3 regions of the Ectothiorhodospira sp. BSL-9 genome follow, and region 3 is predicted to be linked to each of the others. Evidence: predicted binding sites of a transcription regulator. Region 3 holds the regulator's gene; each other region holds the start of a gene.
The links. Region 3 encodes sigma-54, which starts transcription at its own class of promoters, with help from an activator protein. Its sites were predicted from a motif close to TGGCANGNTNCNTGCTT; they were not measured.
Positions count from the first base shown of each region.

Region 1: nifL (nitrogen fixation negative regulator NifL) is a predicted target of sigma-54. The motif match lies at 2,085-2,101, and genes of this name have one in related genera.
Region 2: nifV (homocitrate synthase) is a predicted target of sigma-54. The motif match lies at 1,520-1,536, and genes of this name have one in related genera.

Region 1 covers NZ_CP011994.1:2,401,034-2,405,218, reverse strand. The annotation lists gene nifA (nif-specific transcriptional activator NifA) at 1-456, opposite strand, end outside; gene nifL (nitrogen fixation negative regulator NifL) at 476-2,044, opposite strand; gene rsxA (electron transport complex subunit RsxA) at 2,365-2,934, shown strand; gene ECTOBSL9_RS11235 (RnfABCDGE type electron transport complex subunit B) at 2,960-3,487, shown strand; gene rsxC (electron transport complex subunit RsxC) at 3,498-4,185, shown strand, end outside.
Region 2 covers NZ_CP011994.1:3,372,998-3,377,182, reverse strand. The annotation lists gene nifU (Fe-S cluster assembly protein NifU) at 1-153, shown strand, start outside; gene nifS (cysteine desulfurase NifS) at 157-1,365, shown strand; gene nifV (homocitrate synthase) at 1,572-2,741, shown strand; gene nifW (nitrogenase-stabilizing/protective protein NifW) at 2,764-3,096, shown strand; gene ECTOBSL9_RS15420 (nitrogen fixation protein NifZ) at 3,154-3,609, shown strand; gene nifM (nitrogen fixation protein NifM) at 3,642-4,185, shown strand, end outside.
Region 3 covers NZ_CP011994.1:431,046-435,230, forward strand. The annotation lists gene lptC (LPS export ABC transporter periplasmic protein LptC) at 1-408, shown strand, start outside; gene lptA (lipopolysaccharide transport periplasmic protein LptA) at 395-934, shown strand; gene lptB (LPS export ABC transporter ATP-binding protein) at 931-1,656, shown strand; gene ECTOBSL9_RS02235 (RNA polymerase factor sigma-54) at 1,823-3,322, shown strand; gene hpf (ribosome hibernation-promoting factor, HPF/YfiA family) at 3,385-3,708, shown strand; gene ECTOBSL9_RS02245 (PTS sugar transporter subunit IIA) at 3,716-4,183, shown strand.

The DNA of each region.
Region 1 (4,185 bases), 1.6 Mb from region 3:
GCAAATGGGCTGGGCGGCCAGCACCCCAATGGGATTGTCCTCACCCACCCGAATGGGCACTCCCACAAAAGGCAGGTCCGGGGCGTACAGCCCCATGCGATCGAGAAACCGGGGCTCATCGGCGATGCGACCCACCACGACCGTATCCCCTTCCTTGAGGATGCCCCCCATCAAGCCCTCGCCGGGGCGGTAGCGCACCTTGTCCACCTTCTCCCGCGTACCCGTGTGGGCAGCGCCCACCATGAGTTCACCCGTGGCCGGATCCAGCAGCGACACCATGCCGCAACGCATGTCCGAGGATTCGTGCAGCACATGCAGCACGCCGGAGAGGATGTCCTGTAATCCGGATGAACAACTGAGCACCTGGCTCACCTGATAAAGCGTGTCCAGATGCATTTCGATCACTTGGGCGCGCGAGCGCCGCGTCGTGCCGACTGCCGTAGGAGAGATCACCATGGATTTTCCTGGAGTGATGTCAGAGTTTGCGCTGTGAGGCGTTGGGGAACTGCAGGCGGATGCGGCAGCCTTCCAGGCAGGTGGGGTCCACCTCCACCAGACCCGCGTGCTGGTTCACCACCTCCTGCACCATGGGCAGCCCCATCCCTGCCCCGCTGCCACTGCGGCCCTTGGTGCTGACGAAGGGTTCGAACACCCGTAGCCGCATGGACTCGGGGATACCCGGTCCGGAGTCCTGGATGACCACCTGAACAGCATCATCCAGGGCCTGGGTGGCAATGCGGATCTCGCGGCGACCGGTGCCGCTGTCATCCAGGGCATCCAGGGCGTTGTCCACCAATTGCTTGAACATCCCCCGCAGCCGGCCTTCCCGACCCAGCACGTTGGGCAGCACCGGCGCCGGATCCCAGTCCACCACCACGCCGGAGGTGAGCAAGCGACGGGTGGACAGGCCCAGCACCTCTCGCAGCAGGGCATTGAGATTCACCGGGATGATGGCCTCGTCCCGCTCCTCGGGGATGCAGTTTTCCAGGGTCTGCAGGGCCTGACGACCGGATGCCAGGGCCTCCTGCAACACATTCAACAGGGGGTCGGCGGTGCCCTCCCCCTGGCGCCGCTCCAGCAACTGGGTGGCGGCGGCAATCATGTTGACAGGCCCCTGCATCTGATAGACGGCGCCGGTCAGGGTCTCGCGCATGCTCTCCACCAGCTCGCTCTCGGCGGTGAGCGCCCTCAGGGCATTCATGCGCATCTCCTCCTGCTGCCGCTTGAGCTCGGTGACCTCCTTGGCCACCAGCATGAGATATTCCACCTTGCGGGGTTCGAAGAAGGCATCGGCGCTGCTGTCGCGCTCACGAATCCAGGTGCCGGAGCAGGAGAACCAGCGGGGTGCGCGGCCCGCGCCTGGATCGAACTGTACCTCATGATCCACAAAACCCTGGCCACTGCTGCGAGCCTTCTCGAAGGCCTCCCCCATGCTTTCGGAGAGGGCGGAGAGGAAGGCCTCGGCGGGTTCCTGGCCGCGCATGTCTCCCGCCAGTTTCTTGTACTCCTGGTTGTCCAGCACCACCCGGCCCGCCTCGTCCAGCAGGGCGATGACCACCGGCTCGGCATCCACCACGGACTCGATCAGGGCCTTTTGATTGCGCACCTGCTCCTCCAGTTGATGCATCTCGGTCACATCCCGGTGCATGCCCAGGTAATGGGTGAGATGACCCTGGGTATCCAGCACCGGGGCGATGCTCAACTCAGCCAGGTAGCGCCGGCCATCCTTGCGACGATTCACCAGCACCCCGGTCCAGGGCTTGAGCTGACGCAAACGGCCCCAGAGGGTCTCGTAGACCAGACTGGGCGTGCGGCGATCCGAGAGCAGGGATTCGTTCACACCCATGACTTCCGCTGCCTCGTAACCGGTCACCCGGGTGAAGGCCGGGTTGGCATAGAGGATGTTGGCCTTGGCATCGGTGATGGAAATGGCCACGGAGGATTGTTCCACCGCCTCGAAGAACAACCGTGCCGGCAACGCGCCCTCGCCGACGCGAATGGTGTGATCGTTGGCCGGTTGGAAGGGGTGATGGGGTCGGGTCATGGCGAGGTCTCGTGGCGATGCAGCTGTGTGACGTTCACTAATGCAAGAGCCGGGCCATACATCACCCTGATCCTGCTCCCCCACCCTGAATGCAGCCCTCAGGCCCCATGGCTCCCGGTGGGGACATTGTCGGTTACCTCACATCACTGCGAACCGGCGGCTCTGCCTGTCGCGATCCTCACAGCACCACCTGCACCACCATGGTGCAAGCCCGCCACAAACCCCCATAAACGGTGCGCCTAAAGAGTGCATTCCCCCCTTGGCACGCAAGATGCACATACCCCCTCAATCCAAGCGAGGTGAACACCGTGACGGAGTTTATGCTGCTACTTCTGGGCACAGCCCTGGTGAACAACGTGGTGCTGGTGCAGTTCCTGGGGCTGTGCCCCTTCATGGGCGTGTCCAACAAGCTGGACACGGCCCTGAGCATGGGCCTGGCCACCACCTTCGTGCTCACCCTGGCCTCGGTGGCCGGCTGGCTGCTGGAGCATTTCGTGCTCGCGCCCCTGGACCTGGGCTTTCTGCGCATCCTCTCCTTCATCCTGGTGATCGCCGCCGTGGTGCAGTTCACCGAACTGGTCATCCGCAAGACCAGCGCGGCCCTGCATCGGGTGCTGGGGATCTTTCTGCCGCTGATCACCACCAATTGCGCCGTGCTCGGCGTGGCCCTGCTCAACATCCAGGAAGGTCATGGTTTTCTGCAAAGCGTGACCTTTGGTTTCGGTGCCGCCCTGGGTTTCACCCTGGTGATGGTCATCTTCGCCGGTCTTCGCGAGCGCCTGGCCGTGAACAATGTGCCGGCAGCATTCGCCGGTGCCCCCATCGCCTTCATTGTCGCCGGGCTGTTGTCGCTGGGCTTCATGGGTTTCGCCGGCCTCGACTTCGCCTGACGCCACCCGAACAGGAGATCACACCATGTACGCAGCCATCGTTGTCCTGACCGCCATGGGCCTGCTCCTGGGTTATTCCCTGGGCATGGCCGCCAAGTATCTGAAGGTGGAGAAAGACCCCTTGGTCGACGAGATCGAGGACATGCTGCCGGGCACCAACTGCGGCCAGTGCGGCCTGCCCGGTTGCTCCAGCGCTGCCCAGGCCCTGGCCGCCCATGAGGCTCCCGTGACCCTTTGCCCACCGGGCGGCAAGGCCCTGGCCCAGCAACTGGCGGACAAGCTCTCGGTGAGCGTGGATCTGTCGGGCATGGAGGAGGAAGCACCCGCCTTTGCGCGCATCAAGGAGGATCAGTGCAACGGTTGCACCCGCTGTTACAAGGTGTGCGCCACCGACGCCATCATGGGTGCCAATCGGCAGATCCACACGGTGTTCACGGAAGCCTGCAACGGCTGTGGCAAGTGCGTGGAGGTGTGCCCCACCAATGGCCTGGTGCTGGTCACGGAAACCCCCACCCTGCGCACATGGCGCTGGCCCAAACCCCAAGCCCGCTGAGGTGACTGTCATGTTCTCACGCATCTTCAAGCGCCGGGCGTTCCAGGGCGGTGTGCACCCGGAAGACCGCAAACAGGCCACCAGCCACCTGCCCATCGAGACCCTGCCCTTGCCCGAGCGCCTGTATGTGCCCGTGCAACAGCACATCGGCGCCGCTGCCCAACCACGGGTGCAGGCAGGTCAAAAAGTGCTCAAGGGAGAGATGATCGCTGCGGGCACCGGCCCCGTCTCGGCGGCGGTGCATGCCCCCACCTCGGGCACCGTGGTGGCCGTGGAACCCCACCCGGCCCCTCATCCCAGCGGCCTGCCGGTACAGACCATCGTCATCGAACCCGACGGCGACGACCGCTGGATGGACGAACCCGAGCCCGAGCACGCCCTCAACCTGGAACCGGAAGTGATCGCCCAGCGCGTGGCGGAGGCGGGTGTGGTGGGCATGGGCGGCGCCACCTTCCCCGCCGCCATCAAGCTCAACCTGGGCAGCCGCCACACCATCGACACCCTGGTGATCAACGGCTCCGAATGCGAACCCTACCTCACCTGCGACGACCGCCTGATGCGGGAACGCACCCAGGAAGTCATCGACGGTGTACGCATCATGCGCCATGCCCTGGGGGCCCGGCACACCCTGATCGTGGTGGAGGACAACAAGCCCGAAGCCCTGGCTGCCCTCCAGGAACACCTCTACGAAATGGATC
Region 2 (4,185 bases), 610 kb from region 3:
ACCTGTCATGAAGGGATCGAGGAAGTCCTCACCCGGGTGCTGGCGGAAAAGGGAGAGGCGTTTGATCCGGAAAACCACGCCACCGAGGCACCGCGGCCCAGCAACGGGGCCCTGCCTCCCATGAATGTGCGTGTCATGGCCATGGGGGAATAGACGATGAAACCCATCTACATGGACAACAACGCCACCACCTGCGTGGATCCCCTGGTGGTGGAGGCCATGCTGCCGTTTCTGACCGAGCAGTTTGGCAATCCCTCTTCCATGCACAGTTTTGGCGATCAGGTAGGGCGGGCTCTGAAGCAGGCCCGCGAGCAGGTGCAGGCGCTTGTGGGGGCCGAACATGCCTCGGAGATCATCTTTACCTCCTGTGGCACCGAGTCGGATTCCACGGCCATCCTGTCCGCCGTGCGTGCCCAGCCCCAGCGGCGGGAGATCATCACCACCGAGGTGGAGCATCCGGCGATACTCAATGTCTGCGAGCAGCTGGAAAAGGAGGGCTACACCATCCATCGCCTGGGCGTCGACGGTCAGGGTCGCCTGGATCTGGCTCACTACCGCCAGGTGTTGTCGGATCAGGTGGCCCTGGTATCAGTGATGTGGGCCAATAACGAGACGGGCACCCTGTTTCCGGTGGAGAGCATGGCCGAGATGGCCCGCGCCAAGGGTGTGATGTTCCACACCGATGCGGTTCAGGCCGTGGGCAAGCTGCCCATCGATCTCAAGTACACCTGCATCGACATGCTCTCCATCTCGGGTCACAAGCTGCATGCACCCAAGGGTGTGGGGGTGTTGTATGTACGGCGTGGCTTGAGGTTCCGGCCAATGCTGCGTGGTGGGCATCAGGAGCGGGGGCGTCGTGCCGGCACGGAGAACGTGCCGGGCATCATTGCCCTGGGCAAGGCTGCGGAACTGGCCTTGAGCCATCTGGACGAGGAGCGCCAGCGGGTGCGCGCCCTGAGAAATCGCCTGGAGGCCGGGTTGCTGGAACAGATCCCCAATGCCTTTGTAACCGGGGATGTGGACAACCGCCTGCCCAACACGCTGAACATGGCCTTTGAATACATTGAGGGCGAAGGCATCCTGCTCATGCTCAATCATCAGGGTATCGCGGCGTCCAGCGGTTCTGCCTGCACCTCCGGCTCTCTGGAGCCCTCCCATGTGATGCGGGCGATGGGGATTCCCTACACCGCTGCCCATGGGTCGGTGCGGTTTTCGTTGTCCCGCTTCAATACGGAGGAGGAGGTGGATCGGGTGATCCAGGTGATGCCGGAGATCGTCTCCCGTTTGCGCAAGATGTCGCCGTATTGGGGTGAGAATGGCCCGGTGGAGAATCCCGAACAGGCGTTTGCGCCAGCCTATGCCTGATGGTGGTGGAAAGGGTGGGGGGATTCGTGACTGATTTTCCCCTCACCCCAAACCATGTAGCAAATCCCACAATCCTCTCCCGGAAGTCGCATAACCACGCTTGGCATACCCGTCGACCGGCTAGAAAGTATCTAAAAATCAACTGTATGTGAGTTGGCACGAAACTCGCAGTATCCCTCCCGGAACCTGTACCGAGCGAGCCGCCAATGAGCCACCCTCCTGCCATCGTCATCGACGACACCACCCTTCGGGACGGCGAACAATCCGCCGGCGTTGCCTTCAACGATGCCGAGCGTATTGCCATTGCCCGTGGGCTGGATGAACTGGGCGTGCCGGAACTGGAGGTGGGCATCCCCTCCATGGGGGACGAGGAACGCGACTCCATCCGTTTGCTGGCAGGCCTGGGACTTAACGCCCGCCTGCTGGTCTGGAGCCGCATGCGCACCGATGATCTGAAATGCTGCGCCCATCTGGGGGTGGATATGGTGGATCTGTCCATTCCCGTGTCTGATCAGCAGATTACCCGCAAGCTCGGACGCAGTCGGGAGTGGGTGCTGGACTGCATCCGGCGCCATGTGGCCGAGGCCCTGGAACTGGGCCTGGAGGTAGGCGTGGGGGGGGAGGATGCCTCCCGGGCCGATGTGGATTTCCTGTCACGGGTGATGGAGACGGCACAACAGGCCGGCGCCCGACGTTTTCGGTTTGCCGACACCGTGGGCATCCTTGAGCCCTTTACCGTCCTGGAACGCATGCGCCGGCTTCGGGCCACTTCGGACCTGGAAATCGAGATGCATGCCCATGATGATCTGGGACTGGCCACGGCCAACAGTCTGGCCGCTGCCCTGGGAGGGGCCACCCATGTGAACACCACGGTCAACGGCATTGGGGAGCGGGCCGGCAACGCTGCCCTGGAAGAAGTGGTGCTGGGCCTGCGGCAGTTGCACGGCATCGAGACCGGCGTGGATCTGCGTCGTTTTCAAACCTTGTCCCACTTGGTGGAAACCGCCACCGGCCATCCCATTCATTGGCAGAAAAGCCTGGTAGGCGAGGGCGTCTTCACCCACGAAGCCGGCATCCATGTGGACGGTCTGCTCAAGGACCCGGCCAATTACCAGGGTGTGGACCCGGCGGAACTGGGCCGGGAGCATCGGCTGGTGCTGGGCAAGCACTCAGGCAGCAGTGCGGTGATCCAGGCCTATGCACGTCTGGGAATCACGCTGGGCCGTCCCGAGGCCACCCTGCTGCTATCCAGAATCCGAAGCGCTGCCTCGCGGACCAAGCGGGCACCTACCGAGCGTGAATTGGCGCTGTGGTATCAGGAACTGGATAGCCTGGCCGCCGCCCCCACATCAACCGCGCATCACGCCCTCACCTGAAACCCCCAAAGAGGATCACGCCATGAACGCTGAAACCCTGCAAGACGACCTCCAGGATCTGGAATCCGCCGAGGATTTTCTGGAGTACTTCGACATCCCCTACGATGAGGCCACGGTGAAGGTGAACCGCCTGCATATCCTGCAGCGTTTCCACGACTACCTGGCTGCTCAGACACCGGGAGAATCCGGCGATGCCGGTGCCTTGAGGGACCTGTACCGGGGCCTGCTGGCCCAGGCCTACACTGATTTCGTGAACTCCGATGCCCAGACCGAGAAGGTTTTCAAGGTGTTCCAGCGCCCCCCTCCGGGCGTGGCCTACGTGCCCCTGGACGAGGCCTTCGGCCGCAAGTCGTGAACCCATCGATGGGCACCAGCCCAAGTCTCAAGGAATGGCAAGGATAAGGAACTGCACATGAAGCCCATGTATGAATATGGTGAACGGGTGCGTGTGGTGCGCCCGGTCCGCAACGATGGCAGCTACCCGGGCATGGACCGGGGGAGTCTGCTGGTGCCCAGGGGCAGTGTCGGCGTGGTGATCGATATGGGCAGATTCCTTCAGGATCAGATCATCTACACCGTCAACTTCATGGAGCATGGTCGTATCGTTGGCTGCCGCCAGGAGGAGTTGCTGGATGCCGATGCCCATTGGGTGCCCACCCGCTACGAGTTCCGCGACAAGGTGACGCCCCGGGTGCCGCTTGGCATCAAGGGGCAGCCGGTGGTGGAGGCCGGTGTGGTGGGCGAGGTCTGCAAGGTGCTGCGGGACCTGCCCGATGGGGTGGAGTACCACGTGAATTTTGAGGGGCGTGTCCTGCAGGTCCCGGAATCGGCCCTTGGGGACCCCCCGGGGGAAGACATGACATCGTGAATCGACATCAAGCATTTTGAGCGGGAGGCTGTATGACGCCCACACTGGAACATCGCCCGGAACTGGCCTACATTGAACTGCGCACGGCGCTGGACAGCTTCGAGAAGCCCCTGGGTAAACTGGATGAGGCAGAGCGACAGACTGTGCGCGCCCGCTCGGCTCGGGCCTACGAGATCGGTGCCCGGGCGCTGGCATCGGACCAGGCGCCGGATGTGCACGTGCCGCAGGAGACGCTGGACCATGCCCTGGCGGAGATTCGCGGTCGCTACCCGGACGAGGCGGGCTTTGCGGCGGAACTGGAGGCTCATGGGTTCGACCTGGCCAGCTTCCGGGAGGCGCTGCATCGGGAGCTGCGCCTGGAAGCGATGCTGGATCGCGTGGCCAACCGCTCGGCCCAGGTCAGCGATGTGGATGTGAAGCTCTTCTACTACCTGCACCTGGAGCGATTCCAGGTGCCCGAATCACGCACCGTGCGTCAGATCCTGATCACCATCAACCCGGACTACCCTGAAAACACCCGCGAGCGGGCACGACAGCGACTGCAGGCCTTGGCCGATGACCTGACCGGGGATGTGG
Region 3 (4,185 bases):
ATGGACGAGTCCGGCAATCTCAAGTACCGGCTCTCCGGCGCCCGAATGGAGCAACGCCAGGCAGACCGTTCCAGCCATGTGGAGGCCCCGGTGCTGATCATGGAACACCCCCCCGCTCCCGACTGGACCCTGCGTTCCGAACGCGGCTGGGTTTCACCCGCTGGCGACGAGGTGCAGCTGCTGGGCAACGTGCGCCTGAACCGCCCCGAGGCCCCCGATCACCCCCCCATCACCATCACCAGCCGGGATGTCACCGTATGGACCCTTTCCCGCCAGGCGCAAACCGACGCCCTGGCCCGTATGGTGAGCACTCACCGCGAGGCAGAAGGGGTGGGCATGACTTTGGATCTGACCCGGGATACCCTGGAACTTGAGAGTCAGGTAAGAGGCACCTATGTTCCGCACTGACATCCCCACGGGCCCGCACCTGGCGGGGCTGCTATTGGCCGTTTCGCTGGCCTGGATGCCTGCCGCACAGGGCCAGCACGACCCCGATCTGCCCATCCGCATCGAGGCGGATCGCGCCAGCCTGGACGATCAGCGGGGGGTGAGTGTTTACAAGGGTAACGTCACCATCACCCAGGGCGACACCGTCATCACGGGCGACGAGGTGACAGTGCATGCCCCCCAGCGGCAACTCCAGCGCATGGTCTCCGAAGGACGCCTGGCCACCCTGACCACGCGGGATGAATCCAACCGCGAGGTTCGCGCCGAGGCACGACGCATGGAGTTCTTTCCGGATGGACCGCGGGTGGTGCTCACCGGCGAGGCCCGGGTATGGCAGGGGGACGACGAATTCCGCGGCAGCAGCATCGTCTATAACCTGGAGGCCGCCACCCTTGAAGCCAGCACCGGTGACACAGGCCGGGTAGAGGCCATCTTCGCACCCCGTGACCGTGATCGCTCTCGCCCAGAGGACGGCGACACGCCATGAGCCGCCTGGAGACCGACAAGCTGGTCAAGCGTTACCGGGCGATCAAACCCGTGGACGGCGCCTCCATCCACATCAATAGTGGGGAGGTGGTGGGCCTGCTGGGCCCCAATGGCGCTGGCAAGACCACCTGCTTCTACATGATCGTGGGCCTGGTACCCTGCGACGAAGGCCAGATCCGCCTGGACGGCCGCGACATCACCCGACTGCCCATGCACGCAAGGGCCCGCATGGGCGTGGGCTATCTCCCCCAGGAGCCCTCGGTATTCCGCAAGCTCTCCGTGGCAGACAACATCATGGCTGTGCTGGAGGTCCGCCGCGACCTCAACAAGGCCCAGCGTCTGGAGAAGATGGAATCCCTGCTGGAGGAGTTCCAGATCCAGCACATCCGCGACAACGCCGGGGTCAGTCTCTCCGGTGGCGAACGACGGCGCGTGGAGATCGCCCGTGCCCTGGCCACCGAGCCGGCCTTCATCCTTCTGGACGAGCCCTTCGCCGGCGTGGACCCCATCTCGGTGATCGAGATCCAGCGGATCATCACCCATCTCACGTCACGGAACATCGGTGTACTGATCACCGACCACAATGTGCGCGAGACCCTGGGCATCTGCAACCGGGCCTACATCCTCAGTGGCGGGCACATCATCAGCCAGGGCGCGCCGGAAGACGTACTGGCCGACCCGCAGGTCCGCCGCGTCTATCTAGGGGAGAACTTCCGCCTGTGAAGCCGAGACTCCCCATTCAGCGTGCGGTTTTCGGGACATGGGTCCCATTTTTGCTGGCACACCGTATAATCTCTCTTGAAAGCATCATTTACGCCGGGGGCCTGCCCCCGCCTTCATCATCAGGCATCAAAGACCCGGGCCCCGGCCCGATGGCGCGCGTCGTGCTATGTTGAAACCGTCCGTCCAGCTCCGGCTGGGTCAAAACCTGACCATGACCCCGCAGCTGCAGCAGGCCATTCGCCTGCTGCAGCTCTCGACGCTGGAATTGCAGGCCCAGATCCAGGAGACCCTGGAAATCAATCCCATGCTCGAGGCCGTGGAGGGCACGGAGGCAGATCAGGAGACCGCCAGCGAGGAGCCTCGCGAGCAGGAGCAGGCCGATACCTCCGAGGCAGCAGAAGCAGCGGAGGCCGCCGCCGAGACGGAAGGCAACGCCGAGGGCAGTCAGGAGCAGATCCCCGACGAATTACCGGTGGACAGCAACTGGGACGACATCTACGATGTGCCCCCTTCCAGCGCCGGACAGTCGGATCACGACGGGCGCGACCTTTTCGAGAACCAGACCGGACCCTCGGAAAGCCTGCATGAACACCTCATGTGGCAGGTGCATTTGTCGTCCATGAGTGAGCGTGACCGGGCCATTGCCTTGACCATCATTGATTCCATTAACGAAGACGGCTATCTGGCCGAACCCATCGAACAGATCCACGCAGCCCTGGCCACGGACCGGGAGATGGACCTGGAACTGGACGAGGTGGAAGCCGTGCTGAACATGGTTCAGCACCTGGACCCGGTGGGCGTGGGCGCACGTGACCTGGCCGAATGCCTGGGCCTGCAACTGGCCCAGTTCCCGGAGGACACACCCTGGCTGACCGAGGCCCGCACCCTGGCCCGTGAACACCTGGACGCTCTGGGTGCACGTGATTACAAGGGCGTGCAGCGGCGCCTGGGGCTGGATGATGGCGAGTTGCAGCAGGTGATCGCCCTGATTCAGACACTGAACCCGCGCCCAGGCGGGGTCATCAGCAGCAGTTCGCCCGAATACATCATTCCCGATGTCTTCGTGCGCAAGCGAGAGGGCCGCTGGCAGGTGGAGCTCAACCCGGAAATCGCGCCACGCTTGCGGGTCAACCCCCTGTATGCCAGTTTCGTGCGCCGCGCCGATTCCAGCCAGGACAACACCTACATGCGCAACAGCCTCCAGGAGGCCCGCTGGTTCATCAAGAGCCTGCAAAGCCGCAACGAGACTCTGCTACGGGTGGGCACCGCCATTGTCGAGCACCAGCGTGCCTTCCTGGAATACGGTGACGAGGCCATGAAACCTCTGGTGCTGCGCGATATTGCCGAACAACTGGAGATGCATGAGTCCACCATCTCCCGGGTGACCACCCAGAAATTCATGCATACCCCCCGGGGTATCTACGAATTCAAGTATTTCTTCTCCAGCCATGTGGGCACGGCCGACGGCGGTGAGTGTTCAGCCACCGCGATCCGCGCCATGATCCGCAAGCTGGTTGCCGAAGAGCCCCAGGGCAAGCCCATGAGTGACAGCAAGATCGCCCAGGTCCTGGTGGATCGGGGTATTCATGTGGCACGACGCACCGTGGCCAAGTACCGTGAGGCCATGGCCATTCCGCCATCCAACGAACGCAAGCGGCTCGTCTGAAGCAAACCCACGCAGCCGTCCTGCTCATTACCCATCCCTACCTATTTCCAAGGAGTCATCTCATGCAGATCAACCTCACCGGTCATCACGTCGACCTGACCGACGCCCTGCGCAACTACGTCAACGAGAAGTTCGAGCGCCTGGAGCGGCATTTTGACAACGTCATCGACGTGCACGTGATCCTGACCGTGGAGAAGCTGCAGCAAAAGGCCGAGAGCAACCTGTTGCTCAGCGGTAACAGCATCCATGCCGAGGCCAGCCACACGGACATGTACGCCGCCATCGACGCCCTGGTGGACAAACTGGATCGCCAGGTGGTGAAGCACAAGGAGAAGCTCAAGGACCACCACCGGGCTGAAGGCTCCCACCGCAACCACATCGAGTGAACGCTTCATGAACATCGGTGATCTTCTCGCCCCTGAGCGGGTGCACTGCCAGACGGACGTGAGCAGTAAGAAACGTGCGCTGGAGATGCTGGGCGAGATGCTCTCCAATCATCTGCCCAAGCTCACCCAGGGCGAGATCTTCGACAGCCTGCTGGCCCGGGAGCGCCTGGGCAGCACGGGCCTGGGGCATGGCGTGGCCATCCCCCATGGTCGTCTGGCCGGCGCCAGCGAGGCCTGTGCCGCGCTGCTCAAGCTGGAAAAGGGCGTCGACTACGATGCCCCAGACAGTGAGCCGGTGGACATCCTGTTCGCGCTGGTGGTGCCGGCAGACTGCACAGACGAGCATCTTCAGATCCTCGCGTTGCTGGCCAGGATGTTCTCCGATCCGGAGACGCTGGCCCGGCTGCGCAGCACCTCCGGCCCTTCGGACCTGCTGACTCTGGTGCAGGAATGGGACACCGAAGACACCGGATGACC